Regions from separate parts of the Dechloromonas denitrificans genome, predicted to be linked through region 1. Evidence: predicted binding sites of a transcription regulator. Region 1 holds the regulator's gene; each other region holds the start of a gene.

Region 1 (9,915 bases):
GCCAAGGATCTGTCTGCCGTGCGCTATCAGATTCTCGAAGAAGATGAAACGGCCCAGGATGACCGTCACTTCGAAATGCTGCGCCGGCTCGATTTTTTCACCGAGTTTGAAAATATCGAAATCTGGGAAGTCCTGCGCGTTGCCGTCTGGCGTGAAGTGGGCCCGAATGTGGCGATTGTCCGTGAAGGCGAGCGCAACAAGATGTTCGGCATCATCATTTCCGGCTGTGTCGAAATCTCGATTGAACGCAAAGTGCTTTGCCGTCTTGGCGCCAGCGAGCCTGTCGGCGAAGTGGCGTTTTTGCATCCGGCAAGCGATCAGCGCCATGCCAGTGCGGTGACGCTGGAGCCGACCCTGTTCCTCGAAATCAATGCCTCAGCGCTGGCTTTGTCGTCGGAAGAGTTGCTTGAGCGCATGCGCAACGCCTTGCTGGCCAGAATGATTCAGCGCCTGCGCGAGGTTAACCGGATTGCCGCTGCTCAAGGGCAGCCGGCGGTGGAGGTCGGTGCCGGTTCGATTACAGCCATGACCCGTTCCCGTTTGGGCGGTGGCTTGGATTTTGAACTGACGCCGATGTGAAAACCGCCTCCTGAGAGGCGGCTTTCAACGTTGTCGCGGCAGGTTCGCCGGATCAGACCTTGAATCGACCGACCATCGCCGCCAAGCCTTCTGCCAGGCGCTTCAGGTCGTGTGCTGCCCCTGCCGTCTGCTCAACCGTGCCGGTATTGTCTCTGGCCATGCCGGCGATCGCTTCGATGCTGGCTTCAACGTCGCTCGATACGCGGCGCTGCTGATCGGTCGCCGAAGCGATTGCATCCAGACCATGGCCTACTTCTGTGACTGAACCATTGGTCGCCTGGAGTACGTTCGATACCGTGGATACCGCGCTCTGGCTGCTTTCCAGGTGATCCAGGCCTTCCTCGATACTGCGTCGCACGGCAACCGATTGGGCGCTCAAGCTGGCCGTGATCGCATCGATCTCACTGGCTGAGCGGGACGATTTTTCAGCCAGCTTGCGGACTTCGTCGGCCACCACGGCAAACCCTCGGCCTTGTTCGCCGGCTCGGGCTGCTTCGATGGCGGCGTTGAGTGCCAGCAAGTTGGTTTGCTCGGCAATGTCTTTCACTTCCCGTGTCATCAACGTGATCGACTCTGTATTGCGCACAAAGTCATTCACCGAATTGGCCATTTCCTTGACGGCACGTTCGACAACGCTCATTTCGTCAAGCAGGACCTCGAGGTTGCGGCTGCCTTCGTTGGCGCGTGCCAGGCTTTCCTGTGACTGGTGCTGCACATGGCCGGCACTTTGGGCGATTGAAGAAATGCTGGAGACCAGTTCTTCGACGGCCGAAGCAGCCTGTCCGGATTTTTCGTTTTGCAGATGGGAGCTTTGCGAGACGCGGTCAGCACTTTCCGAGAGCGATGCAACACGCGCCGAAACCTGTGTTGCCGAATCGCGAACCTGGCTGACCAGTTGCTGGAAATTGTCCATCATTTCGTTGAAGACAAAGGCGGACTGGCCTACCTCATCCTTGCCTTTGACCGGCAGGCGGCGCGTCAGGTCGCCTTCGCCGCGGGCAATGTCACGCAGGCCCTTGCGCAGTTCTTCCAGCGGTACGGTGACGAAGTGCTGGGTCAGCAGGTAAATGATGACCAGCAGGGCACCCAGAGCGCCCAGGGCTACGCCGGCAATTTTCAGCCGGAAGGCGGCGACTTCTGCCTCGACCGAATCGAGTGATACTTTCATGCTGACCACGCCGAGTACCGTGCCTTCCGGAACCTGATGGCAGAGTACGCAATCCTTGCCGAGATAATTTTTCGATGCCTTGGTCGGGTTGATGACATGCAGGGATGAGCTGCCGTTCTCCGACTCCAGCGAGACATACGGCGTACCGGAGGTCATGACCTGCTGTTCCAGCGGGGTGAGTTCGCGTTTGGCTTTGGCATCCGGACCGTAAAGTTTCGAAACGGCTTCGCTGCGTGCAACGTGCAGATCCTTGATGATGGTCAGTTGCTTGATCTGGTCGAGGAAAACTTCGCGCTGGCCAACAGTGCCGGTGATCATCATGCCGGTCAGGCCGGCCATGGTCATTTCATGAATGCTTTGGGAAAAATCCTGTGCCTGGCGAATGGCGGTTTCTCGATTGACCTGGGTGGTCCAGATAATTGCTCCGACCCAGATGATTGCCAGAGCGAGCCAGATTGCGGCCGTTAGTCGTACCCAAATCTTCAAGTCGGCAAAGCGCGGCATGGTTGAATCCCTTGTTATGAAGCTGCGTTTATCAGGCAGTCAGGTCTATTTGCTGGATTGTGCCAGCCCTGCCATCTTCCTGCAAAAAAATTCCAGAACTGCGAACCTGTCCCAGTAATTCATTGTTCTGGTTTTTCAGGTCGAAGGGTGATGCGATGTGATTTAAAGCGATGGCCCCGACATTGGCTTCGGCCAGCGATTGAAAAGCATCCTCGCCATTGGCTTTGTGTGACCATATTTGTAGTTTTTTGTAATAACTGTCATTTTCGTCAATCCAGCCGTTTCTGTCACTATCCAGCGCGTTTAATTCTGAAAAACCATCACCTGTCGTCGGGCCGAAAAGTTCTTGGCCGTTATTGATTTTCCCGTCCTCGTTACGATCGAAAACCAGGAATCCGCTACCGGGAGCGACGAAGTTGATGTTTTCTGTTTTTCCGTCGGCATTCAGGTCGAAGGCGAAACGTTGATCGATCAACTGCGCCGCCGGTCCGGCAAAATTCAGCACAAGTGGGTCTGTTTTCTGGGCTGCGTTGCCCAAGTGCAGGTTCGTCTCGCTTTCCTCGTGGTAATGGCGTGCCATCGTCCATTGGAGGTCGAAGCTGATTTCCTGGCCATCGGCTGTCTTGACGCTGCCGCTGATCAATACCGCCGTCTGTTCGGATTCTGTATAGGACTCGTGGCGTTGGTAGTCGATGGCGTAGTCGGCAGCCAGTGTATTGCTGGCTGTTTGGCCTGCATCATCGTTAACCCGGGCCTGGAGCTTGGCGGCATCGAAAACTCGAATTTTGTATCCCGTCAGGAATTCGAGCATGCGACGAATCAAATTCAGTTGCGGATCGCGGTCGACCGCGGAATCGCTTGTGGCACTCCCTGATTCAGCCGCCTGGATGTTTTTCCCCTGGTCTGACAGATCAACCGGGTCGTTGGCGGGCAAGGTCGAACGGGGCGATCCCGTGGTGATTCTCAGGGATTCGCTCCGCTTGTATTGTTCCTGGCTGGCGTGTGCTGACGCCATGGTGAGGTTGGCGCTGGCGATTTTCATGGCAATTCCATCCAGTGTGTTTTGACACACTGTTAACGGCAGCCATGGGGAAAAGCTTAATTTTTGGGCAGATTGGCCATGCCCCAGCGCTTCAGGGCGTTCAGATCGAGTGCGCCGCTTTGTCGGGCAATTTCGCGTCCGCTGCTGAACATGATCAGGGTTGGAATGCTTCGAATGCCGAAGCGGGCGGCCAGGCCGGGGGCGCGTTCGGTGTCGACCTTGGCCAGGCGCAGTACCGGTTCCAGTTCGCTGGCGGCCTGGGTGAAGGCCGGTGCCATCGAGCGGCAGGGGCCACACCATGGCGCCCAGAAATCAACGAGCATCGGGACATCGTTGCGGCTGATCCAGCGGTCGAAGTCATTTTCGCCGAGTTCTTGCGGTCGACCGCAGAAAACGGGGTTTTTGCATTGCCCGCAGCTTGGCGATTCGTGCTGGCGAGCGATCGGCAAACGGTTGACTGCTGCGCAATGGGAGCAGACGAGGTGGATGTTTTCTGGCATGGCGCGCTCCCCGTACGGTGTGTTCATGGCACCCGATGTGGGGTTGGCATGGCCAATCTCAAGTTCGGGCGCCGTGTTTGAAGGCTTCCCTGGCGCCGATTTCGAGTTGTCGGGGATCGAACGGCTGGCGTGTGTCCCAGCCGCCTAATTGCCGTTCAACCAGGTTGGCCAGGGCAGCAATCCATGCGGCATCTTCGTTCAAGGCTGGAATGTAGTGATATGCCTGGCCGCCCGCCGCGATGAAGTCGTCACGCCCTTCCAGGGCGATTTCTTCCAGTGTCTCGAGGCAATCGGCCGTGAAGCCAGGGCAAATTACATCCAGCCGTTTGGTGCCTTCCTTGCCCAGTGCATGCAGGGTTGGGGCGGTATAAGGTTGCAGCCACTCGGCTTTGCCGAAGCGCGACTGGAAGCAGAGGCGGTATTGTTCGGGCTTGAGCTGCAGGCGTTCGGCCAGCAGGCGGCCGGTTTTGTGGCATTCGCAGAAATACGGATCGCCGAGGTCCAGGCTGCGCTTGGGCAGGCCATGGAAGCTGATCAGCAGGCGATCATCCGGGCCGAGCGGTCCCGCTGTCTGCCAATGTTGGCGGACCGACGTTTCAAGCGCGGCAAGATAGCCTTCGTCATCATGGAAGTTGCGCACGAAACGCATTTCCGGCTGGTTGCGCAATTGAAGCAGCCAGCGGCAGGCTTCATCGACGACCGTAGCTGTCGTGCTCGCCGCATACTGCGGATACATCGGAACCAGCAGGATGCGTGTTGCGCCGTTGGCTTTGAGGTGTGCCAGCATTTCCGGAACAGAGCGCGTTCCATAGCGCATCGCCCAGTCGACCGTGACATGATGACCCCGTTCGCCAAGCAGGCCTTTGAGCAATTTGGCCTGGCGTTCGGTATGAACACGCAGAGGCGAGCCTTCCTTCATCCACACGGAAGCGTATTTTGCCGCCGACTTTTTCGGGCGGATATTGAGGATGATGCCGTTCAGAATCAGCCACCAGATTGCCTTGGGAATTTCGACAACACGCGGGTCGGAAAGAAATTCCTTGAGGTAGCGACGCAGGGCTGGAGCACTGGCTTCGTCGGGCGTGCCAAGGTTAACGATGAGAATGGCGGTCGACGACGGCGTGCCGTGGCGATGTGGCGGTTCCGGCAGGTAACGGGACATTAGTTGTTGCTCTGGTAGGTAAGGGCGCTGGACAGCAGGCGGGCGGTGATGTCGACGATGGGAATGACGCGTTCGTAAGCCATGCGGGTTGGGCCGATGACACCGACCGAGCCGACGATCTGGCCATCGACCGTGTAGGGGGCGGTAACGACGCTGCATTCATCGAGCGGGGCAATGCCCGATTCGCCACCGATATAGATCTGGACGCCTTCGGCCCGGTTCGAGACTTCAAGCAGGCGGATCAGGCTGGAGCGCTGCTCGAACAGGTCGAACAGTTCGCGCAGTCGCTTCATGTTGGAGGACAGGTCTTCAACGCCGAGCAGGTTGCGTTCGCCGCTGATGACGTAAGGTGTCGCGTTTTCGGACATGGCAGCATCGCCGGCTTCGAGCGTCATTGCCATCAGCGGCTTGATGTCTTCGCGCAATTGCTGGATTTCAACCGACAGGCGCTGGCGTATTTGTTCGAAATCCAGGCCGGCAAAATTCTGGTTGAGGTAATTCGCGGCGCTGACCAGTTCGGCTGGCGAATAGGATTTTTCGCTGGTCAGGATGCGGTTTTGCACATCGCCGTCTGTTGTGACGATGATCAGCAGGATGCGTTTTTCGGACAGGCTGAGGAATTCGATCTGGCGAATCCGGCTGCTTGCCCGGCGCGGCGCGATGACTACGCCGGCGAACTGGGTCAGGCCGGAGAGCAGTTGCGAGGCGCTGGAGATGATTTGCTTGGATGGCTGGCCTTGCAGCGCTTCTTCCATTTCACCCATCTGGCGCGCTTCGAGCGGGCGCACGGTGAGCAGACTGTCGACAAACAGGCGATAGCCGCGGGCGGTCGGAATGCGGCCGGCCGAGGTGTGCGGGCTGGCGACAAAACCGGCGTCTTCCAGGTCGGCCATGACGTTACGGATCGTCGCCGGCGACAGGTCGAGACCGGAAAAGCGTGAAAGGGCGCGCGAACCAACCGGCTGACCATCAGCGATATAGTGTTCGACCAGCGCCTTGAGAAGGGTTCTTGAGCGTTCATCCAGCATGGCAGAGCATTGTACAAAAAAGCAGAGTGCGCGCGACAAGGCATTTTTATGCAAAAATCCCGAACATGAATAGAAGCTTCGCTTCCTGTCGCTCGCCCCGGACCATCGCGCTGGTCGGCAAATATCACAGCATGGAAATTGCCGAGTCCTTGCGTCGACTGGCTGAATACCTGCACGAACGCGGAGTTTCGGTCTTTATCGAACGAGAAACTTCGGAACATATCGGGCGCAAGGTCGATTTGTCGCGCTGGGTCACCTGCGGATTCAACGATATCGGGGCGCATGCCGACCTGGCCATCGTGCTCGGCGGCGATGGCACCATGCTCAATGCCGCTCGCCGCCTGGCCCGCTATCGTGTGCCTTTGGTCGGGGTCAATCAGGGGCGGCTCGGTTTCATGACCGATATTGCCCGGGACGACATGTTGACCTGCATGGACGATCTGCTCGACGGTCGTTTCCAGGAAGAAAAGCGGATGCTGATTTCCGCCGAGGTGATTCGCGACGGCAAGGAAATCGCGTCGAACATGGCATTGAATGATGTCGTGATCGACAAGGGCGCCATTGGCCGGATGATCGAATTCGAACTGTTTATCGACGGCGAATTCATTTATAACCTGCGTTCTGACGGCCTGATCGTCTCGACGCCAACCGGTTCGACGGCGTATTCGATGTCGGCCGGCGGGCCGATCATGCACCCGACGCTGGCCGGTATTGCGCTGGTCCCGCTTTGTCCGCATGCCTTGACCAATCGCCCGATCATCGTCAACGACAGTGCCGATATCGAATTGCGTGTCGTCAACGCCGATGATCCGCGTGTGCACTTCGACGGCCAGGTGACGCTCGATCTGGCGCGTGACGATTGCGTCCGTCTGAAACGTTCTGAATACACCATCTGTTTCCTGCATCCGCCGGGCTACAGCTATTTCGCCATGCTGCGCCAGAAACTGCACTGGAGCGAACGGCCCAAAGGTCCCTGATGCTGCGTCACCTGACTATTCGCGATTTCGTCATCGTTGATCGCCTTGAGCTTGAGTTTTCGACTGGTTTTGGCGCGTTGACCGGGGAAACCGGGGCCGGCAAGTCGATTTTGATCGATGCTTTGGCACTGGCGCTTGGTGAGCGTGCCGATGCCGGGGTGATTCGCTCCGGCTGCGAAAAAGCCGAAGTGGCGGCGACTTTCGATGTGGCCCGCCTGCCGGCAGTGGCTGCCTGGCTCAAGGCCAATGATCTTGAGGGTGATGATGAGTTGCTGCTGCGTCGCGTGGTTGACGCTGGCGGTCGTTCGCGGGCCTACATCAACGGATCTCCGGCAACGGCGCAACAATTACGCGAAGTGGGTGAATGGCTGGTCGATATCCACGGTCAACATGCACACCAGTCGCTTTTGCGCAGCGATGCCCAGCGTAATCTGCTCGATGCACATGCCGGCTTGGGCGGACTGGTCCGTGACGTCGGTGCGGCTTTTCGCCAGTGGCGCGAGCTGGACCAGACGTTGCGCGCAGCCAGCGAAGGGGCCGAAGCGCTGCAGCGCGAACGTGAGCAACTCGAGTGGCAGGTTCGTGAGCTCGATACGCTGGCTTTCACGGTCGACGAGTGGGCAACGCTTGATCTTGAACATCGTCGCCTTGGTCATGCGGCCAGCCTGATTGAAGGCGCACAGTTTGCAATTGGGTTGCTTTCGGACGACGACGGGGCGTGCGAACGTCAGATCGATAGCGTAGCCACACGTTTGTCCAGTCTTGCCGAATACGATCCGGCGCTGGAAGAGGTGGCCGGATTGGTTGCTTCGGTTCAGGCCGAGCTTTCCGAGGCTGTTTCGACCTTGCGGCGTTACGCCGATCGGGCCGATCTGGACCCGGCCCGCCTGGCCGAGGTCGAGCGGCGGATGGATGCCGTCATGGCGGCGGCGCGCAAGTATCGCGTTCAGCCGCAGGAATTGCCCGCGCTATTGTCGGGGTGGCGCGAGCGTTTGGCCGCATTGCAGGCGTCGGCTGATTTGCTGGCTCTTGAAAAGCGCGTCGCTGCGGCACGGCAGGCCTTCCTGCAGCAAGCCGGCGAGTTGTCCGGCGGGCGCCGTCAGGCGGCCGAAGCAATGGGGCTGGCGGTCAGCCAGGTCATGCGCCAGTTGGCGCTTTCGTCCGGCCGTTTCGAGGTCGCCTTGCTGCCGGTCGGCGATGGCGCGGTCTACGGGCTTGAACAGGTTGAATTCCGTATCGGCGGATTGGCGGGCAATGAAGCCAAGCCGCTGGCCAAGGTGGCATCCGGCGGCGAATTGTCGCGTATCAGTCTGGCGATCCAGGTGCTGACTTCGCGCTCGGCCAGCGTTCAGACCCTGATTTTTGACGAGGTCGATGTCGGGATTGGTGGCGGCGTCGCTGAAATCGTCGGCCGCTTGCTCAATGAACTGGGCGGCGAACGCCAGGTTTTGTGCGTCACGCATTTGCCGCAGGTCGCAGCTCAGGCCAACTGGCAGTGGCAGGTCAGCAAGGCCTTGCGCGATGGCGTTACGCTAAGTGCCATCCAGTCGCTTGATTCAGCCGGGCGTGTTCAGGAAATTGCCCGGATGCTGGGCGGAGTCGAAATTACCGACATCACCCTTCAACATGCGCGCGAATTGCTACGTTTGAAATAAGGCATATTTCCCCGGTCGACCGGGGAAATTACCCAAATCCTGACTATCTCAGAGAATATTCTGGATCAGCCGGATAGCAGCGAGTACTGCCAGCACCAGGAAAAACGCCCCGCTGACTCGGTGAATCCAGACCAGGGGCAGGCGATGCAGGAGTTTTTGGCCGGCCATTACGCCAAGAGCGGAGGTCGTTGCCAGCGCCAGCGTTGCTCCCGTCCAGACGGCCAGCGTATTGCTCGTGCTCCCCATGCCGGCCACGGCAATCTGGGTTTTGTCACCGAATTCGGCCAGAAAGATCAGCAGGAAAGTTGTGGCGAAGACATTGTGGCCGGATTTTTCCTCAATATCCTCGTCGTCCTCTTCTTCCTTGTAGCGCAAGGCGCTGATGCCGAACACGGCAAACAGCAAACCAACCGCCGCGGTGACGACCCACTCGGGAAGCCAGGCAGCAACGGCGGCGCCAAACAGGACGGCCAGCAGGTTCAGAATGGCAAAGGCGGCTACTGCGCCGAGAATGACTGGGAGAGGACGATGGCGCGCGGCCAGGGTCATGCAGACGAGTTGGCTTTTATCGCCGAATTCAGCCAGTGCAATCAGCAAAAAAGTGGCTCCTGCCGAAGAGAGCCAGGCTCCCGCCAGCATGCCGGAAAAATCAGTCATCAGAATTTACTCAGACTTCTCTTCGGTCTTGCTGCGATGCGGGCAGGCTGTCTTGGTGCATTGGGCGTAGAGATACAGGGCATGATCCTGAATGGCAAAACCACGTTCTTCGGCGATGGCATTCTGGCGCTTTTCAATTTCGGGGTCGTAAAACTCTTCGACCCGCCCGCAATCGATGCACACCAGATGATCGTGATGCTTGCCGTGGTTGATTTCGAAAACCGCCTTGCCGGATTCGAAGAAGTGGCGCTCAAGCAGGCCGGCTTGTTCAAATTGCGTCAGAACGCGATAGACAGTGGCCAGGCCAATATCCATGTTTTCATTGATGAGCATGCGATAGACGTCTTCCGCCGTCATGTGGCGGACATTGCTTTTTTCGAAAAGCTCAAGAATTTTCAGGCGCGGAAAGGTGGCTTTCAGGCCCATATTCTTAAGGCTTTGGGGGTCGCTCATCGTTAAATATCCAAAAATTGTTGGGGCAGGGCCAGGGGCGAATTCGGGTATGATATACCGCTTCAAAGGTGTTTGAGAAACTCCGGAATCCCGCATGCTCCGCTCCCGCTTACTGCTTTCTGTCGCATTCTGTGCGCTTCTGGGGGCTTGTACTTACAAGCCCGGCTTTATTAACGAGTACAAGATTGAT
Region 2 (9,915 bases), 1.5 Mb from region 1:
GATATTTTAAAAACATGGCACGATATTTCCATGATCATTAAACGAGACCAAGTCAGCGAGAAATAGCCAATCCAATGAAAGCACAAATATTGGCATTTGAATATCTCTCAAATTTCGGGTTTCCGCAAACAAGTCAAGCATGCCAACTTCACCTGTTTTCTTCAATGCCTGAAGAACGAGAGAGCCGTTGTAATATAAGCTATTCGACGGGCTAATATTTTCAGGAAGCAGCACATTTCACCTCGTTCGGATTCTTGAAAATCTTACACCGAATAAAAGCATCCACTGATAATACATTAACGTACTGCTCAAGCTCGTCTAGCGGAATTTCTATAAAATTTGCACTATTCTGGATTCTTTGAATCACTTGCTCGACGACATTAAAAAACAACTCGTCTCCAGAAAACTTAGTGCTTAACTTGGCATAAATAGTTCGCAACGCATGAAGAACTGAATTGCTTTTATTCTTCCCTGCAGTATCGAATTCTTCGTAAATTCGAGCAACACGATGATGATGTGTCTTGTAATCCTCAATTATCATCGCAGCCGACTCTAGATTATTTACCTCTAATTTAGTATCAACATTAAAAGGTATTGGTCTATCTGCAGCATAACCATCGGTAAGATCTTCGTTCGCTATAAGATTAATAACCGCCGCCAGATTAGTTTCTGTAAACCGCTCCCTAATATTAGGATCGAGCTCATCTTCTAGAAACCTCGATATCGCTTGTTGCTCAACAATTTTTAACCCTTGGATTTTACTCAACAACGAAGGAACATCAAGAATATCTTTAGCTGGATTGAAAATAAGATTATGTGGATTTTCGTAACTATTTGCTCGTAACGAACTTGCATCCTTACAGATCGAAACAAACTTGAACGAGTAATCTTTATAAGACGACAAATCCTTTGCTAATGCCGAATTGATCTTTGATTTCGTAGCTGTAGATGAGACCTGAATCACGATCTTGTTTTCTTTATCTACAAGATCAATTCCTTCGACATTTTGCTGCACTTCATTCATGTTTGTAAGCTTATACCCGTAAAGCTCGTTAAGAAAATGAAGATAAAAATTCTCGGAGTGATTATGGAAATTTAGAATATTAAGTTTCCCACGAACTTCGATTCGTGTGCACAAGACCGAAAGTCTATATTCGCAAAGATCCCAATATTTAGAACGTTCCATACCCATGGTCTCTAGATTTTCAGCAGTTTTTTTCGTCGAGCTCAACTCACGCGAACAGCGATAAGCCATTTTCATAAATTGTACTACTTGCTGATGATCTTCAGGGATCGACGAGGCCTCTATGCTCTACTACTCTATTTAGGCTGCCATCAGCCGAGTTTTTCCCGGCAATAGACCGGCACGCGAACTTTGCGCCCGACAAAACAAAAACGGCAACCTGTGATGGTTGCCGTTTTTGCTTGGAATGCTTTGGTGGCCAATCGCGGAATCGAACCACGGACACGCGGATTTTCAATCCGCTGCTCTACCAACTGAGCTAATTGGCCAAAACGAGGCCGAATTATAGCGAGGTGCCGGAGGCCGCGCAACAGGATTGTGCAATTTTCTGCAGTCCACCGCGGGATTGATCCTCGATCACGAGCCAATCGGCGGCGACTGGCGATACAACTCCGAGAAATCATCCGGTGTGGGCGGTGGCGGCGGCGGTGGGTGCCAGGCGACGAACACGACACGAGCCAACGCTCCCCGCCCCTGTGGATTGGGCTTCAAAGTAGCGCGCGAATCATGCTGCATGGCGATCTCCTGGACAATCGCCAACCCCAGGCCACTGCCTTCACTCGCCGCATCATCGACGCGGTAAAAACGCTCAAAGACCAGTTCGGACTGTTCCTCGCTGATCCCGACGCCATCATCATCAACCTCAAAAACAACATGCTGCTGATCATGCAGCACACGACAGGTTACATGCCCACCGCTGGGGGTGTAGCGCAGGGCATTATCGATCAGGTTCTTGGCCAGCTCACGCAGCAGGAACGCATTTCCGGTAATCATCGCCCCCTTTTCTGCCTCGAACCCGAGATCGATCCCCTTGTCGATGGCAATCATCACCCAGTCCTCGACGGTGTCGCGAACCAGTTGCGACATATCGAGCACTTCGTGCTGCTGCTGCGCCACCTCGCCGCCCTCCGTTCTCGCCAGCGTGAGCAACTGGTTGACCAGACGCCCGGCCCGGTCGACTCCCGAAGCAATTTGACGCAGCGCGTGCCGCAAGGCATCGGGGTTGGTTTCGCGGATGGCAAACTGGGCTTGCGTTTTCAGCCCGGTCAGCGGGGTACGCATTTGATGGGCTGCATCGGCGACAAAGCGCTGCTGTGCTTCGACATTCTTCTTCATGCGCTCGAGCATTTCGTTGAATGCCTCGACCAGCGGCTCCAGTTCCTCGGGAACGCGGCGCGTAGCAATTGGCGACAGGTCGCCAGGGTCGCGTGCCTCGATGGTCTGTCGCAGGCGTGTCAGCGGACGCAAGCCGCGCGAAAGACCGAACCAGACGAGCATCACGGCAAGCGGAATGATGATGAATTGCGGAAGAATGACGCTGGCGACGATTTTGTTAGCCAACTGCGTGCGCTTTTCGGTTGTTTCAGCCACCTCGACGACAATCCAGCGCTCACGGGACATCTGCGGTTCGGCCAGATAGGTATAGGCAATACGCAGATCCTGGCCGTTGAATTCGGTATCTCGCAGATAGATTTCCCCGGCCAGAGGTGCCTCGTCACCAGACGAGGGAGGCATGGGCAATTCCTTGTCGCCCGCCAACAGTTTGCCATCCTGGGTGACGACATGAAAATAGACATTGTCGGTTTCATCGGCACGCAACAGGGCACGTGCCGAGGCAGGCAAATTCAGAACCGGCTTGCCGCCAACCAGTTTGACTTGGCGCGTGATTGCGGCAACATGCTCGCGCAGCGCCTGATCGTAGGGGTAGTTGGCAACGTTGTTGGCAAAATAGTGGGTAAAAGCAATACTGAGCGGCCAGACAAACAAGAGGGGCGCCAACATCCAGTCGAGAATCTCACCGAAGAGTGAGCGCTCGGTATCCCCCCCCTGCAGCGGATTACTCACTGGGCGGCCGCTCCAGACAGTAACCCAGGCCACGCACTGTCGCTATCTTGACGCCGCCGGATTCCAGTTTCTTGCGCAAGCGGTGCACATAAACCTCGATGGCGTTATGGCTGACCTCTTCTCCCCAGCCACAAAGATGATCGACCAGCTGATCCTTGCTGACCAGTCGCCCCATTCGCGTCAGCAGCACCTCAAGCAAACCGATCTCACGCGCCGAAAGGTCCAGCGTCTGCCCTTGTATTTGCGCAACCCTGCCGACTTGGTCGTAGCTCAGGCTACCGCATTGAATCACCGGCGTAGTCCCGGCCGAACGCCGGGTCAAGGCACGGACACGGGCCTCAAGCTCAGCCAGCTCAAACGGCTTGACCATGTAATCGTCAGCCCCGAGATCCAGCCCCTTGACACGGTCACCCGTCCCGTCAAGCGCTGTCAGAATCAGGACGGGAACCTGCGAACTGCGCGTCCGCAAGCGTTTCAGAACATCCAGACCTGGCAATTTCGGAAGACCCAAATCAAGAATCAGCAGATCGTAGGAAACCGTCATCAGGGCCGTATCGGCCTCAAGACCATTGGCTGCCCAATCGACCGCATAACCACCCTGTCGGAGGGAACGGGCCAGGCCATCGGCAATGATGGCATCGTCTTCAGCAATAAGAATGCGCATTTAGGATATGTAAGCTGTGCCTGCGTAAGATTTTTGTAAGCCTGCCGCCGTATTCTACTCGGGCTGTTCTCCTTTTATGGTCTTCGGAGTCCGTGGCTCAAGCCGCGACTCAGGGGGTGGCCCGATCCTGCACTGGGCACCCCCTACCGTTTTTTTCTCCCAAAGCCCGAATAGTTTAACAAACTCCAGCTACTGCCATCTTCGCAGTGTTTTTCTGCGTCCACATTTTCTGCGGTCGACCGCACCGTAGACGCAAAAAAGCCCGGGTCGAAACCCGGGCTTTGCGGTAATTGCTTTTCGGCTTAGTGACCGGAGGCGCCGGAAGCACCCAGACCGGTTTCCGAACGCAGTTGCTGCGACGGATACAGGGCACGTTCCTTCTGAGCCTGCTCGGAGTTGTCCAGGATGGACACCAACCAGATGGTCACGAAAGCTGCAGTCATCGAGAAGATAGCGGCAGAGTTGTACGGGAACCAGGCAGAGCCCTTCGGATTCTGGAGTACAGCTTCCCAGACCGAGGCGGAACCAACGGTCAGCACGGCAGCCATAACCAGGCCGACGAAACCGCCAACCACGGCGCCACGCGTCGTGCAGTTCTTCCACAACACGGACATGAACAACACCGGGAAGTTGGACGAACAAGCGATCGTGAAGGCCAGCATCACCATGTAGGCAACGTTTTCCTTTTCGAAGGCAATACCCAGCACCATGGCCAGCAGACCAAGAGCAATGGTTGCCATCTTGGAGACGCGCAGTTCCTGTTCGGAAGAACAGTTCTTGTTGAACACCGAAGCGTACAAGTCATGCGACACGGCAGAAGCACCGGACAGGGTCAGACCGGCAACCACAGCCAGGATGGTTGCGAAGGCCACGGCAGAGATGAAGCCGAGGAACAGGTCGCCACCGACAGCCTTGGCCAGATGCACAGCAGCCATGTTGCCGCCGCCCTTCAGGCCCTTGGCCAGTTCGCCACCGACATAGAAGTCAGCCGGATTCTGAACCAGGTTGGTGATAGCACCGAAGCCGATGATGAAGGTCAGGATGTAGAAGTAACCGATCCAAGTGGTTGCCCAGGCAACCGACTTACGAGCTTCCTTGGCATTCGGCACGGTGAAGAAGCGCATCAGGATGTGCGGCAGACCAGCGGTACCGAACATCAGCGCCATACCGACGGAGATGGCGGAGATCGGATCCTTGATCAGTGCGCCCGGACCCATGATGGCATCCTTCTTGGAGTGCACTTCAACCGCCTTGGCAAACAGCGCTTCCGGCGAGAAACCAAACTGCAGCAACACGGAAACGGCCATGAAGGTTGCGCCTGCCAGCAGCATCACAGCCTTGATGATCTGCACCCAGGTCGTTGCGGTCATACCGCCGAACAGTACGTACATCAGCATCACGACACCGACGAGCACTTCAGCGTAGACATATTCCATGCCGAAGAGCACCTTGATCAGCTGACCGGCACCGACCATCTGCGCAATCATGTAGAAAGCGACGATGACCAGGGAAGCGGAAGCGGCGAAGATGCGAACCGGTGTTTGCGAGAAGCGGTAGGAAGCCACGTCAGCAAACGTGAACTTGCCCAGGTTACGCAGACGCTCGGCCATCAGGAAGGTGATGACCGGCCAGCCGACCAGCCAGCCGATCGAGAAGATCAGGCCGTCGAAGCCGTTGGCGAACACGAGGCCGGAAATACCCAGGAAGGATGCGGCAGACATGTAGTCACCCGCGATGGCCAGGCCGTTCTGGAAGCCGGTGATACCGCCGCCACCGGTGTAGAAGTCAGCAGCAGACTTGGTTTTGCCTGCGGCCCACTTGGTGATGTAAAGCGTACCGCCGACGAACAGGCCAAACATGACGATGGCCGTCCAGTTGGTTGCCTGCTTCTGGGTATTGCCGAGATCGGCACCCGCAGCGATGGCCGCGCCTGCGGCGAGCAGGGCAACGAGGCCAGCAAGAATTTTTGTGAACTTAGTCATCTTACTTCTGTGCCTCCTTGATGATGGCTTCGTTAATCGCGTCGAATTCGGTATTGGCGCGACGGACATAAATCCAGGTCAGGAGAATGGTGAAAGCGATAACGCCGACACCAATCGGAACGCCAACGCTCATCGTCATGCCGGCACCCATTTTCACTGCCAAAAACTCTTTGTTGTAGGCAACGAGCAGGATGAAGCCGTAATAGGCTGCGGCACTGACGATGGCCATAATGATCGAGTACTTACTGCGCATGGCAATAAACTCGTGGAATTTCGGATTAGCTGTAATCCGATCGAGTACGTTTTGCATTGATTTGCTCCTCAGACTTTTTGTTTATAGAGGCATTGCTGCGGAGCCTAATTTAGGCGCAGCTACTTACAAAGAGCTTACAGAGCGTTACAAAAATCCAGCCTTGCGCCTTGATATGGCGCAAAAAAGCCCCGCACTCGGCGGGGCTTTGATCAAGCGGTAAAACCTGGACGGGGCAATTACATGCCCATGCCGCCCATACCACCCATGCCGCCCATACCACCCATGTCAGGCATGCCGCCAGCCGGCTTGTCTTCAGCCAGTTCAGCAACCATGCACTCGGTGGTCAGCATCAGGCCGGCCACAGAAGCAGCGTTCTGCAGTGCGGTGCGGGTCACCTTGGTCGGATCGAGCACGCCCATTTCAACCATGTCGCCGTACTCGCCGGTGGAAGCGTTGTAACCGTAGTTACCCTTGCCACGCTGCACCTTGTCGACCACGACAGACGGCTCGTCGCCTGCATTGGCAACGATTTCGCGGAGCGGCTGCTCCATGGCGCGCAGGACGATCTTGATACCGGCGTCCTGGTCATGGTTGTCACCCTTCAGCTTGCCGATGGCAGCGCGGGCACGGATCAGGGCAACGCCGCCGCCGGCGACGATACCTTCTTCCACAGCAGCGCGGGTAGCGTGCAGGGCATCTTCAACGCGAGCCTTCTTTTCCTTCATTTCAACTTCGGTCGCTGCGCCAACCTTGATGACGGCAACGCCGCCAGCCAGCTTGGCCACACGTTCCTGCAGCTTTTCCTTGTCGTAATCAGAAGTCGCTTCGTCGATCTGGATGCGGATCTGCTTGACGCGGGCTTCGATGGCAGCAGCTTCGCCGGCGCCGTCGATGATGGTGGTGTTTTCCTTGGAAACTTCGATGCGCTTGGCCTGGCCCAGATCCTTCAGGACAGCCTTTTCCAGCGTCAGGCCGGTCTCTTCGGCGATCACGGTACCGCCAGTCAGGATGGCGATATCTTCCAGCATGGCCTTGCGACGGTCACCAAAGCCCGGGGCCTTGACGGCAACGGTCTTCAGGATGCCGCGGATGTTGTTGACGACCAGAGTCGCCAGGGCTTCGCCATCGACATCTTCAGCGATGATCAGCAGCGGACGGCCAGCCTTGGCAACTTGTTCCAGGATCGGCAGCAGGTCGCGGATGTTGGAGATCTTCTTGTCGAAGAGCAGAACAAACGGGTTTTCCATCAGGGCTTGCTGCTTGTCGCCGTTGTTGATGAAGTACGGGGACAGGTAGCCGCGGTCGAATTGCATGCCTTCGACAACGTCGAGTTCGTTTTCCAGGGACTTGCCATCTTCAACGGTGATGACGCCTTCCTTGCCGACCTTGGCCATCGCGTTAGCGATGATTTCACCGATGTTGAAATCGGAGTTGGCGGAAATGGCGCCAACCTGGGCGATTTCCTTGTTGGTCGTACAGGGCTTGGAGAAAGCTTTCAGCTCGGCCAGGGTAGCAACCACAGCCTTGTCAATGCCGCGCTTCAGATCCATCGGGTTCATGCCGGCAGCAACGTACTTCATGCCTTCGCGAACAATGGATTGAGCCAGCACGGTGGCGGTGGTGGTGCCGTCACCGGCGATGTCGGAGGTCTTGGAAGCAACTTCCTTGACCATCTGGGCGCCCATGTTGGCGAACTTGTCTTTCAGTTCGATTTCCTTGGCGACGGAAACGCCGTCCTTGGTGACGGTCGGGCCGCCGAAGGAACGTTCGAGTACGACATTGCGACCTTTCGGGCCAAGGGTAACCTTGACTGCGTCGGCCAGGACATTGATGCCTTCGACCATACGGGCGCGGGCGGAATCACCAAACTTGACTTCTTTAGCTGCCATTTAAAACTCCTGAATTTTGATCAATTTTCCGGTTGACCGCGCCCCGTAGGAAGCACCCTTGGGGTGTGGGATCAACCGTCATTTCGAGGGATGCAGAAATTACTTCTGCAGAACGCCCATGATGTCTTCTTCACGCATGACCAGGACTTCCTGACCATCGACCTTGACGGCCTGGCCGGCGTACTTGCCGAACAGAACGCGATCGCCGACTTTGACGTCGAGAGCGATTTGCTTGCCGTTGTCGTCACGCTTGCCCGGGCCAACGGCCAGGATTTCGCCCTGATCCGGCTTTTCGCCAGCGGAATCAGGAATGACGATGCCGGAGGCAGTGGTGCGCTCGGCTTCAACACGCTTGACGATCACACGGTCGTGCAAAGGACGGATATTCATAAAGCTACTCCTAGTAGTTCACAGACATTGAAATTGGCCGGCTTGCAACAAAGGGCATCCGGGATCGGGGGAGGCAAATCGTTAGCACTCACCCGGGTCGAGTGCTAATAATAGGGGTGACCCCAGCCGATTTCAAGAGCACTCAGCAAAGGCAGGACGAAAAAAAGCCGGCCCGAGGCCGGCTGATCCGCTCGCAACAGTGCTTCAGGCAGTCACCGAGAGCAAGCTGGAAACGGCCGAGTTCTCGCCAGAGTGGGCGGGATTACCGTAAGCGTGCATCAATTGCATGATCTTGAGCATGATCTGAGCATCGCTATTGCTAGCGCTGCTGCTTGCCGCGGAAGAGGTGCTGGCCGACGACGTATCGGAGGAATCGCTCGTTCCCGTTTGCTGTGTAGACTGGTCGTATGCCATGGCCTCGCTAAAGCTGACCTTGCCATCCTGATCCGTATCGGCAGCCTCGAAATTATCGACCACTTTCGAAATCAGGCTTGAACGCTGCGAATCGGACGAGCCGATCTCTTCAAGCTGGCTACTCAGTTCATCCTTGGTAAATCCCGCATCATTGCCCTGCGGTGGCGGCGGAGGCATGCCACCCATGCCTCCGCCGCCATGCCCACCCTGGCCCTGCATGCGCATCTGGTTGAACTGTCCATCGAGTTCTTCCTGCAGCTTGGACAAGGTACTGGCAAATTCGCTTTCGGTAACCTTGCCATCGCTATCGCTATCCAGTGCGGAGAAAACGTCGTCAACACTGGTGCTACTGGAACTGCTGCTATTGCTGCTATTCGAAATCTTGCTGAAAGCCGAAACAAAGTCGCTTTTCTCGAGATAGCCCTGACTTTTCGTATCGAGTGCCGAGAACAGCCGACTACTCATTTGTGATGCATTACCGATGCCACCGATCATGATTGGCTCCTTGAAACAGGTTGAATGAAGATCAGGAGTCTCCTGACCGTTCCTTTCGAGCAATTTATCGGCCCAAAACGGCCAGAATGGGCGGTGGTTGGCGTTAAGCAGGGTAAAAGTTTGTTAAGAAAAATCCCCCGCAATCCGACATCCGGCAAGCTTGCAGGGAAACATTCCGGCGTAAAACCAGCTTAAAGCGGCAAATCCGGACGGCTGGCAATTTTTGCCGCCAGCTGTTTACGCTGATCCGCGCTCAATAAAGCGAGCACCTTTCGATCCAGCTGAACCTTCAACAACGCCATTTCAGTTTGCGAGCTAGCCGCGGACTGCGCCAGCGCCTGGGCTCGTGTTTCGTCGAATCGCTCATCGAGCGCCAGCTGGCGGAGGGCATCAAGAGATTTCCGCAGCTGTTTTTCCTGCTGACGCATGGCCGGCACCTGGGCGTGCATGAGTTCAAAAACCTGATCCTGCTGCCGTTCACTGAGTTTCATGCCATGCAGGAACGGGGGCAGTGCGCCCCCCGGCCCACTGGCAGCATGTTCATGTCGGCCCATTTTTGCCATGCAGGGCTGGTCGACCGGAGCAGATGGCTGGGCGTGCACAGAAAAGGAAGCAGCAAGCAAGACAGCAATAAAAAGACGGGATTTCATGGGTTCTCCTGTTGAATGGGATGCGTCCGGCCACTGCGGCCAGTCGAGGCATGAATTGTTTGCCGACCCACGGTTAACCGCCGTTAGCAG
Region 3 (9,915 bases), 690 kb from region 1:
CGGGGGGCGGGTTTACTGCAGTTGGGTTTGCCCGGTGAATGTTGTGACCGATACTGCCGGCTGGCTACGTGATCGCCTTGGCATCAAGGGCAGCGTGCATCTGTCGCGGCAGACCCGTTACTGGATTCTGGGCATGACGCTGGTCGGTTCGGCCTTGACGGGCGTGGTTTTGTGGGAACTGATCAACCCGATCTCGATGCTGCATCGCGGGTTGATTTTCGGCCTGGGAGCAGCGTGGACCGTGGTACTTTCGGTTTTCCTGTTCGATCTCTTTGTGATGAGTCGCGGCTGGTGCGGTCGACTCTGTCCGGTCGGCGCTTTCTACAACCTGCTGGGTCGGCGCAGTCTGCTGCGCGTTTCGGCCCCGGCCCGCGTGGCGTGCAACGACTGCATGGATTGCTTCGAGGTTTGCCCCGAGCCGCAGGTGATTCGTCCGGCCTTGAAAGGCGAGGCCAAAGGCGTCGGGCCGATGATCCTGTCGGCTGATTGTACGAACTGTGGCCGTTGTATCGACGTTTGTTCGAAAGAGGTTTTTACCTACAGTTTGCGCTTCAAGAACCCTGCTTCGACCCTAGCGGGCGATCAGTAAGCCGGCTGCTGAGGCAAGAAAAAAGGGGGCCAACCGGCCTAATGCAGTTCAGTTAAGGCTCTTTTAGGTGACGAACGGCGTAACGAGCCGGTCTGGCTTTGACGACACGGGGGCATTTTCGCCCCCGTCGTTTTTCCACGATAGCCATCTGCAACTGCAAACGCAGGCGCGCCAGATGGGACGGCAGTTTCCCCGGACTCATTCCCGCCGCCCAGATCAGTTCGTGCTGGATGATGTGCAGTGCGCGCAGGAAGCTCAGATCGGTCGGAGCGACGCGCGCTTCAGTGGCCGCCTTGGCGATTTCAAGTCTGATCAGGTTGTAGGCAATTAAGGCCCCCCAGATTTCCTGATTGACCCCTTCGGGCAAACGCGAGCGCAAGGTCAGCGCTTCGCCCAGCATCGATTGCTTGAGCTCGCGGTAGCTGGTTTCAATTTCCCAGCGCCGGCGATAGCAGTCCGCCAGATCCTGCGCTTTGAAGCGGCGGCGATCGAACAATGAGGTCAGCAGTACCCGGCTTTGACCATTGGCCGACTCGACTCGAATGGCACGGGCCTCCCAGGCCTCGGGCAGATCAGGGACCTTGACGCGCGCTTGAGGAGATATACGCAAACGAACCCGACAATCCTCGGGCGTTCCCGACAGGACTTCGTATTGCGTGTTGGACTTGGCGGGGATCAGGTAATGCCGCTCGGTGCCCGCAGCACTCAAGCCCAACAATATTTCCGCAGAAACAAAGCCCTTGTCGAAGACGGTCAGGGAATGGTCCTCGATCCGACCGATCAGCGCCTTGGCGTAAAGCATTTCGTTCTGGCCGTATTGGCCAAACTCGATGGCCGAGACCAGATGGGTGGGCAGTGCCGTCAGGCTGACGGCACGCACCTGAGGATAGGAGGCCACTTTGCCGCTGGCGTAGCGTTGGGCACCAAAGAATTCGCGGTTCTCGGGGCTGTCCGGCACCCGAAAGGTGGTGCCATCGACCGCCCATAGCGAAAGTCCCTTCCACTGATTCGCGACCTTCTCCTGTGCGCACCAGGCTTGGGCCGTTTGCTCGAACAACCATTGCAGCGGGGCTTGGCCAAGGCGAGCCCGCGCCTGCGTGATCGCACTCTTGCAGACCGCCTCGATTCGGGTGTCGGGCAAGGCCAGATCCAGGGTGCTGAGTACTTCTTCCATCGACTGGCGACGAAACAACGCCAGGGCGATCACCAGCCAGACCACTTGCTCCGCCGGCAAACGACGGCGGCGAACACTCGCCACCCCATGCGCGCTGAGCGCCTGCTCAATCCACTCATACGGCAAATGAGCCGCCAGACGATCGAATCCGATCGTCGGCATGACATCTGTCGTAATGGAGAGCTGGCTGGACAACATCGTTCGCCACGTTAACCATTCGGCGAACTGTCCACAAGCCCCAAAATGAAAAATGCCGCTCACCTAAGTGAACGGCATTAGAGCCTCGGCTCCCCTTTTTGCATGAAGCAAGGACCGCTCAGCTTGCGCTGAGTACGCCGCGCATTTTTTGCAGCGCCTTGACCTCGATCTGGCGGATACGCTCGGCGGATACCGAGAACTCGGCGGCCAGGTCATGCAGAGTGGCGCCTTCGTCATTGTTCAGCCAGCGTGCTTCAACAATCCGGCGGCTGCGTGGGTCGAGTGCCGACAGGGCGTTGTGCAGCCCTTCATCGTGCAGGCGGGCGATGGCCTTGTTTTCCATGACGCGCGTCGGCTCGTAGCGCGAGTCGGCCAAGTAGTCGATCGGGGCAAAAGCCTCGTCACCATCATCCGGATTGCCTTCCAGCGCGAGATCGCGGCCGGTCAGGCGCGTTTCCATCTCGACGACTTCTTCCTGCTTGACGCCCAAGCGCGCGGCAACTTCGGCAGCCTGGGTGCCGGACAGCGTATCGACACCTTCGTAGTTGTTTTTCAGGCTGCGCAAATTGAAGAACAGCTTGCGCTGGGCCTTGGTGGTGGCCACTTTGACCAGGCGCCAGTTTTTCAGGATGTATTCGTGGATTTCAGCCTTGATCCAGTGCATCGCAAAGGACACCAGGCGCACGCCACGAGCCGGGTCGTAGCGCTTGACCGCCTTCATCAGGCCGATATTGCCTTCCTGGATCAGGTCGGCGTGCGGCAGGCCGTAGCCGAGATAGCCGCGGGCAATTGAAACGACAAGGCGTAAATGCGAGAGCACGAGCTGACGTGCCGCTTCCACATCGCCATCGTTGTGGAAACGCTCAGCCAGCTTTGTCTCCTCGGACTCGCTAAGCATCGGATAACGGTTCGCAGCCTGAATGTAGGCGTCGATGTTGCCGACCGCAGAGGGAATTGGAAGGGCCATAGCTTGGGTCATCGCGTAATTTTCTCCTTGAAAACCTGATTCAATTTTAGCACTCGCTGCCTATGAGTGCTAACAAGTGAAAAAAGTTTCTCGCGGGGAATCTGTTCGTTGCCAATAAAGTCTGAGACAGTGCAATAGAGTCAGAGACAAGACATTAATGTTTGCGACAAATAGCTAAAGCGAAAAGCCTTCGATCAAATTGGAGGCTGTCCAAAGCGTAGACTTAGATTGGCAGTCAGTCGCCTAGGAGTTGGGTCTGGAGAATTGCAAAAAGTGATCTCACTTCGGAGTCAGAAGCATCTATATCTCTGCCTAAGGGGGCTGATGGCTTGTAGTCTTTGTCGTTACGGTCAGCCTCTTTTTCTTCGAGATAGTCACGGTGTTTGTTTAGCTCGAGCTGACTATCCGAGGGAATTTTGAGGTCGAAAGCTGAAAGCGCAAACTCCAGTTCATCCTCAAAGGAGTTCAACTCTGAAATGGACGAAATGTCATCAAGCCGATTTTCCAGGCATTCGATGAAACCATGCAGTGCGTCGCAAGCTGCATTTTTGGCGAGTGTTGGGGCTTCTCCATATCTCTCAATTGCACTGGCGACTTCTTTAATCTCGTCTAATGAAAGTGTATCCCCCGCACCAGAAAGCATATCTGCAGTGACCTGTGCAAGTACGGTATTTGAGGGGAGGGCTTGTTGTTCGTCTAGCGAGTGATTTTGGAATAATTCAAGTGCACGTCTGCATTCGCTCTCATCAATGGGATCCGCGCCTTCTACGGACAGCCTCTTAAATGCATCTTCTGCTAAAGCGAGGGTCGGGTACTTTTCGTCCAGGTGTTCGCTCATATCAAGTGCGAGTCGGAGATGCTCGATAGCCGCTCCTCGGCCGGAAACCATTAGTCTCTTAACCGCATCGATCCAGACTATTTCATCGCTAAACTGTTTTGAGCAAACGTCATAATGTTTTATGTAAAACCCCCAAGCATTATCGAGTTCAACAAAGGTGCCTGCGCTCTTAACGATAGATAGAAGTAAATGATCTTCGATGATGACTGCGCTCATGAAGTCTCGAATGCCGGGATTGCTAAAGAAGATATAGTTGTTCGATAGAGAGACTATCGATCCTTCAAGTGGCTTAAGTGCATGCCTGAAGCTTACGACCATCTGGGAGTCATCAATGTGGTGCGAGAAGCGTTTAAATGCTTGCAGGATTGTGTCGACAGACGGCCAGTGTCCTGAGAAAAATAACGCGAGCATGATGGTACGAGAGTCTGCACTTAGATGGGCACGGTAAGGCCTCTCCCACAGAGCACTTGGATTATTGAGCGCATTAATAACAGCGTCCCTGATGGGTAGATCTTGAATAGCTTGGAAATCTGCTGAAGTAAGCAGTTCGATCAAGCGAGGGCTGAAATTCCTGTGGTCGATAATTCTTAGATAGAAGTCGTCACTTAGTAGTGAACGCTTTTCCTCGTTGGTCAGATCGGAAAAATAAATGTGATTGAAGAGAATTTGGGCGCGAATGCCTCGAGTGTACGATCCAACGTTGAGGATCAACTCACTGGCTGTAATTTTTTCCGACGATAGCTTCGTAGATTGCAACTGCGCCTGTAAAAGCAGGTAACTTCTCGTTGTCAGGATGAAGCGTAAATCCTTATTGCATCGAACTCGTTCAAGGAAAATAGGCAACCGCTGATCTGTATTTCGGATCACTTCATTTGTTAGGCTAATTTGGCCAAGAAAATCATCAAAAAAGATGAGTCTCTTCTCGCCTTTTGAGCAGATTTCCATGGCCTCAGTAAGGTCGTCCACCACGAAGACACGCCATTCCTGTGCAAGGTGAAGCCAGGTCAGAATTCGCGCAAGAGTTGTTTTGCCAACACCAGGGTCTCCAGCGATGATTAGCGCCCCTCGCTGCTCTAGAATTGCTTCAGCTTCAGCGACGCTCCGGTTCTGAACAAATTTTGGGACAAGGCTTTTTATTACGTCGAGTTCAGCATCTGTGCGGTTATATATGCCGCTATGTAAGATACGTTCAAGGATATCGGTGTGCGTCAGCCAAAGTTTGAAGTGCTGTCTTAACACCGAAGGGTGTCGTTCCAGCAGATTGTTCAGGTCCTCTTTTCCAAATACATCTTCGCGCTTCAAAGGAGCGTTTGAGAGCGCTGAAATTAATTTATCTTTTAGAGCTGGCGTGAGGGCAGTAGAAGTGGCCAGAATGTAACGGCTCGGTCTTAGGAGTGCTACTTTCTCATTTTCATCTCGAGCAGCTTTCAGTAACGCTCTGCTTGGGCTATCAATGTAATGCTTGACTTGTATAACCGTGGTATTGCCTGCGTGCGCGAAACGGAAATCTATCCCTCCATCGGCTCCTGGACCAAAACTTTCTATGTAGATGCCAAGCTCAGCCTGAAGTAGATCTCTGACGAGGTTTTCAAAATCAAGAGGAGATAATTGTCTAAAATCATGCATATAGTTATTCGGCTCCTAAGCATCAATGATGCTGGTGCATTGGCTTCAGATTGCTTCAAAGAGCTCGGTTACACAGTTCGTGCATACTCGAGAATGCTGTCGCAGAGCATCTCTAGTGTGTTTGATCGAAAACCATCTCCGTAGGAGGAGGTTAGCCATTCGGCGATGAACAGATCATGCTTCTCGAGGCCCCCTTCGTGGTGATAAACCTGCCTAGCTTGTTCAACGTGAGTTTTGTAATGATCTTCTTGGAAATCTGATTTAACTGCGGTCCCCATGTTTTCAGGCCAAATAACGCAATTGGCCTCAACTGTAATGCAGCTTGGGAAGTCATCAATTTCCATACCCAACAAAGAAATAATGGCGTGGTTGTCCAATTGTTGACGCCTTCTGTGGTCTTCCCGAGTTGTATTTCCATCGGCATCAAATACGACAAAAAATGGCGTATTTAGCTCCAAAGCCATGGCGATAGGTTGTATTAGTTTGTCTTTGCCGTGCACTGGAATTAAGTGACAGCCTAGCCTCCGAAATTCAGACCAGCGACCACTCAGATGTAGATAAGTGGTTATGTACGAAACATCTTCAAGCCCTTCAATTAAGATCGGAACCTTTGCAAAAAACATTTCAGAAATGCCCGGCTGCAAACTCTGGTGTATTTTTGCTATTAACCCCGCATTTCGATTTCGTGGCGCTTGCCCGGTAGCCGCTCGGATCCGGCTACATAAAGCATCGAACGTGAGGAATTTAACTTCCGCTGTATTGCCGGATGCCGTAACAAGCCTAACGTTCTCAAACCCTTGCCCTCGTACAAAGATAGGGGAGTGTGTGGTAATTAATATCTGATTGTTTTCACAGGAAAGCGTTTCTAGTACGTCGGCCAAGTGCCTCGCCTGTGGAGGGTGTTGATATAGCTCAGGCTCTTCAATTCCCAACAAGAGAGTTGGAGCATTTTCCTCATCAGAAGCTGCCAATTCCTGAAGCAAAGCAAGTAAGTAAGAACGTTGGAGGCCGTGCCCCATTCTGGTGAGACTTCCAAAGAAGTTTGCATCGCCAGTTCTAATTCCTGCGACAGGCTGTTGAACAACTACGGATTTATTAAGATCTGACATCCACTCAAGGGCCAAACGAACATCTGGATGAGCCCATTCGCCTAGTCGGCGTTGTAGCGAAGCAGATATCTCGTTGAGACTCTCTTGATTTCGATTCAGCAGCTCAAGATAACGCTCTAACGTGTCTGACTTTAAATTTTCGATCTCTTGATCAAAATTAATACGCGAGCGAACGGTTCGCGCAAGCAATTTCCCTAGAGCGCTGGTTTTTGCTTCCTGGCTTTCATCGGTTGCATCCTTTACTGCGGGAACATATACCCACTGTATAAATGGAGAAAGCTTCCCTGCTCCATTTATTCCATAGAAATTATCCTCGCTTGGAATAAGTTCGCATAGCTCAGCGTGCCCAGCTTCATATATTTGCAAAGCTTCAATTTTGTCAGCTTTTGATCGGGCATTCGGCAGGTCAGGATAATTTACTTGCAATTCCTGATAGAGCCTATTTAGATCGGCAGCAGATGCTCCTCTTTTTTCTGCCTCAAAAAAGCCCCGAAAAGCTCCCATACCGGATCGCTCACCGTAGTGGCGGACCACCGCAATACCTGTTGCATCATCAAACGTAGCCTCTGCTGTAACCGCTAGTTCCCCTTGGCGAACGTAGTTCGATAGTTCGTGAGTTGCAGCTTCTCCTAAAGAGTCAAAGGTCACTGTAATCTTTATCGGTTGCCTAGTGTTTTGGCAGGAAAAATCTTCTACAGACAGTTTTGTAACATCGGTTGAGCTGCCTGATTGCTCTTTGAAAAAAATATTGAGAGCAGCAAGAACGGTCGATTTCCCAGCGCCATTTTGTCCAACAAAGCAGGAGTAGTTGGCTAAAGGAATTGTGATATCGGCCAGTCTCCGGAAATTCTGGATTCGTACGTTTTTGACCCTCATGGACTCTCCCGATTCTGGTTGTTTCATGGCTACAGCCATGAAATTTGATTTGGCTGTGCGAGATGCAATCGGCATCATACAGAATGCGTAATGCTGAGCAGAATAGCCAATAGGTTTTGTTGGTCATGCAGGTAAGCGGCGCCCGATAGCCAAGGGCAAATATGAATTATGGAGTTTGGGGGGGCGCTAAGCAGATTGGGGAATCGAGGATGTCCCCCCGCCTACCGTCCAAAAGAGCAATGCGCAGAGCGATGCGCTCTTCGTTGGTGAATAGTCGGTTCTCGTCCCCTTCAATGAGATTGGCTGCAACACTAAGGCGCCTCGCCACTGACTGATAGCCGCTACCCCCGTATTGGTAGTGTCTTCCGTCTAAAGTTGCTAGCGGAAGTAGCTCTTGCTCGAAATACTGTACCAATGGGGTTCCGATACCTATAGCCGAGAGTATTGGCCCCAAAATTAACAACATTCGGCATACACGCCTGCTAACAGTTTGTGCGAAAACGCCATCGTGGTTTTCTACTGCCTGGCGTAGCAGTATTACTAAACAGGCCAATGCATCTGGTCCAGCTCGACGCTCAAGCATGGCGAGCTGAGTCTGATTTAGTGATCGGTGGGGTGTTTTTCCAAAGCCGAGATTGGATTCGCGCTGATAAATGATCTTTTGAGTCTCCGGGTGAAGTTCGCCAAACCAAAACTCAGAGTGCAACGAAATCAAGCAGTCGCGCCTCAATGTCTTCCAAAGCACATGGTTTAGAACAGCGTATCCGCCTGCATAGATCGTTTCAATTGCGTTCACCAGATCCGGACTTGGTGTATGGAGGCCTTTACGATAGCTGCGCCATTTGTTCTTGTAGTCGCATTCCCTTGTCTTGCCATGCGCGGGGCGTATCTCTAGCCGCTGGTCCATTTGGTAGGTAGAAGTCGCACCGCAATGTCTTTTCAGAAAATTGAACCAGGCGACGGTACGAAATGCATCGACGACATGCCGCTGTTTGCCGACCGGGTTTTTTCGCGTCTTTGACGCGTCAATGAACTCGTCGATGGAGGATGTCGATGTTTCAATCACTTAATGACAATTCATGCTCGAAAATAGGGTGACGATTGCCAAAATCGTGTGGCTTGTTGGGTTTTCCTAGGAAACATAGCATTTCCATGACAACCAATGACAGGGCATGACGTGCAAAAAGAGGATTTTCCGGAGCTATCAAGTGATTCGCTGGCCAAGGAGCTCAACGATGAACTTGTGCGTCGGTATGGCTTGCTCCTGTCTTCGTCAGATCTGGCCAAAGTGCTGGGCTATCCATCTGCAAATGCCTATTGCCAAGCTGTTGTGCGGGGTGCTGTCCCTGTGCCGTTGATGCGGATACCGAATAGGCGAGGGAAATTTGCTTTAGCACGTGACGTGGCGGTTTGGCTGAGTCAGCAACGCCGATTGGCTACTTCGGCACCCGTGCCTTCTGAACGAACGGAGTCGATCACACTATAAATAATTTGGGCCGGCACGCGCTAAGGTCGTGTCGTGCGTAGTTGGGGCTACCGCCCCGGCCGAATCGAAGGGAGTGTTAAATCGAAATGAACTAAATACGACTGCACAAACAAAAACGCCACAGGGTTCGAGGCCTGCGGCGTTTCGTACTGAGGGGTGCCCCCAGATTTCGCGTTCAAAATGAAATGTACTCGTGCCTTCTGCACGCGTCAAGGGCATCTCTTTTCCGGTTTGTTTATTGCCGTTGAATGGCAAGGAAGGAGATCCCATGAGAAAGGGACTGCGGTTTACTCCTGCGCGTCTGGCAAAGTGGCGCGATGAAGGCCGAGGAACTGGCACAGGCGCCGATTACCAACCATGGCATCAAGTCACACGCTCTGATCCTGGTAGTCGAGGCAGATCACACCTGATCAACTGGCGCTTCGGGCGATTGCATCATCTCCTGTCAGATAAGGAAATGGTAGCTTTCGCCTTTGCCTCAATGTTGCCTAACCTGGTTGATCTACGAGAACAGTATCCGCTCGCCCATGATGTTGGCGAACCGGAGATAGCTGCCTATCAGTCGAGTTCGCGCGTTCTTGCGTCTGAGGGCACATTGCAGATTTCAGAAGATCTGGGGCACAAACATCCAGTAGTTCGCAAAGACGGGATTGTCGCCCTGTGGGTGATGACCACGGACCTTGTTCTTACACTAAAGAATCCGGCCGGGCGTTGTGAATTGTTAGCGATTAGCGTGAAGTACGACAGTGAGTTGAGCGATCCGCGAACAATTGAGTTACTTCGGATAGAACGTGAGTACTGGTTGCGTCAGGATGTCTTCTGGTTGCTGTTGTCGCCTTCGCTCTATTGCGACTCGGTGGCCAATACGATTCGTATTGGTATGCCTTGGGCTGTCGATGTCTCGCCAGTTTCGAGCGAAATACTCGATGCACTGGCTGTCACGCTTCCATCCCCAGGAGGCATGACGCTAAGTTCAATCATTGCGCACGTGACTCACGTGCTGCCTGTCGCCAAAGCCAATGCCTTGTATGTATTTTGGCAGGCAGTTTGGA

The links. The regulator HrcA, encoded in region 1, represses chaperone genes, less so after heat shock. The targets are predictions, from matches to a motif close to TNTTAGCACTCNNNGNCNNNGAGTGCTAANA.
Region 2: a site for HrcA is predicted at 8,346-8,376, ahead of KI614_RS02195 (co-chaperone GroES). Genes of this name have one in related genera too.
Region 3: a site for HrcA is predicted at 2,973-3,003, ahead of rpoH (RNA polymerase sigma factor RpoH). Genes of this name have one in related genera too.

Annotation. Positions count from the first base shown of each region.
Region 1 covers NZ_CP075187.1:2,392,737-2,402,651, reverse strand. Annotated here, with positions in the region: gene KI614_RS11425 (protein kinase domain-containing protein) at 1-579, shown strand, start outside; gene KI614_RS11420 (methyl-accepting chemotaxis protein) at 632-2,251, opposite strand; gene KI614_RS11415 (VCBS repeat-containing protein) at 2,283-3,062, opposite strand; gene trxC (thioredoxin TrxC) at 3,350-3,793, opposite strand; gene hemH (ferrochelatase) at 3,852-4,955, opposite strand; gene hrcA (heat-inducible transcriptional repressor HrcA) at 4,955-5,983, opposite strand; gene KI614_RS11395 (NAD kinase) at 6,049-6,960, shown strand; gene recN (DNA repair protein RecN) at 6,960-8,615, shown strand; gene KI614_RS11385 (TMEM165/GDT1 family protein) at 8,664-9,272, opposite strand; gene fur (ferric iron uptake transcriptional regulator) at 9,279-9,725, opposite strand; gene KI614_RS11375 (outer membrane protein assembly factor BamE) at 9,820-9,915, shown strand, end outside.
Region 2 covers NZ_CP075187.1:448,987-458,901, reverse strand. Annotated here, with positions in the region: gene KI614_RS02235 (DUF2326 domain-containing protein) at 1-16, opposite strand, end outside; gene KI614_RS16430 (ABC-three component system middle component 6) at 7-234, opposite strand; gene KI614_RS02230 (ABC-three component system protein) at 221-1,186, opposite strand; tRNA gene KI614_RS02225 (tRNA-Phe) at 1,437-1,512, opposite strand; gene KI614_RS02220 (sensor histidine kinase N-terminal domain-containing protein) at 1,601-3,088, opposite strand; gene KI614_RS02215 (response regulator transcription factor) at 3,081-3,752, opposite strand; gene KI614_RS02210 (cation acetate symporter) at 4,055-5,734, opposite strand; gene KI614_RS02205 (DUF485 domain-containing protein) at 5,736-6,044, opposite strand; gene groL (chaperonin GroEL) at 6,224-7,876, opposite strand; gene KI614_RS02195 (co-chaperone GroES) at 7,976-8,266, opposite strand; gene KI614_RS02190 (EF-hand domain-containing protein) at 8,471-9,175, opposite strand; gene KI614_RS02185 (Spy/CpxP family protein refolding chaperone) at 9,367-9,738, opposite strand.
Region 3 covers NZ_CP075187.1:3,078,480-3,088,394, reverse strand. Annotated here, with positions in the region: gene napH (quinol dehydrogenase ferredoxin subunit NapH) at 1-589, shown strand, start outside; gene KI614_RS14545 (IS4 family transposase) at 642-1,961, opposite strand; gene rpoH (RNA polymerase sigma factor RpoH) at 2,080-2,940, opposite strand; gene KI614_RS14535 (ATP-binding protein) at 3,164-5,392, opposite strand; gene KI614_RS14530 (ATP-dependent nuclease) at 5,461-7,455, opposite strand; gene KI614_RS14525 (hypothetical protein) at 7,544-8,443, opposite strand; gene KI614_RS14520 (TnsA endonuclease N-terminal domain-containing protein) at 9,057-9,915, shown strand, end outside.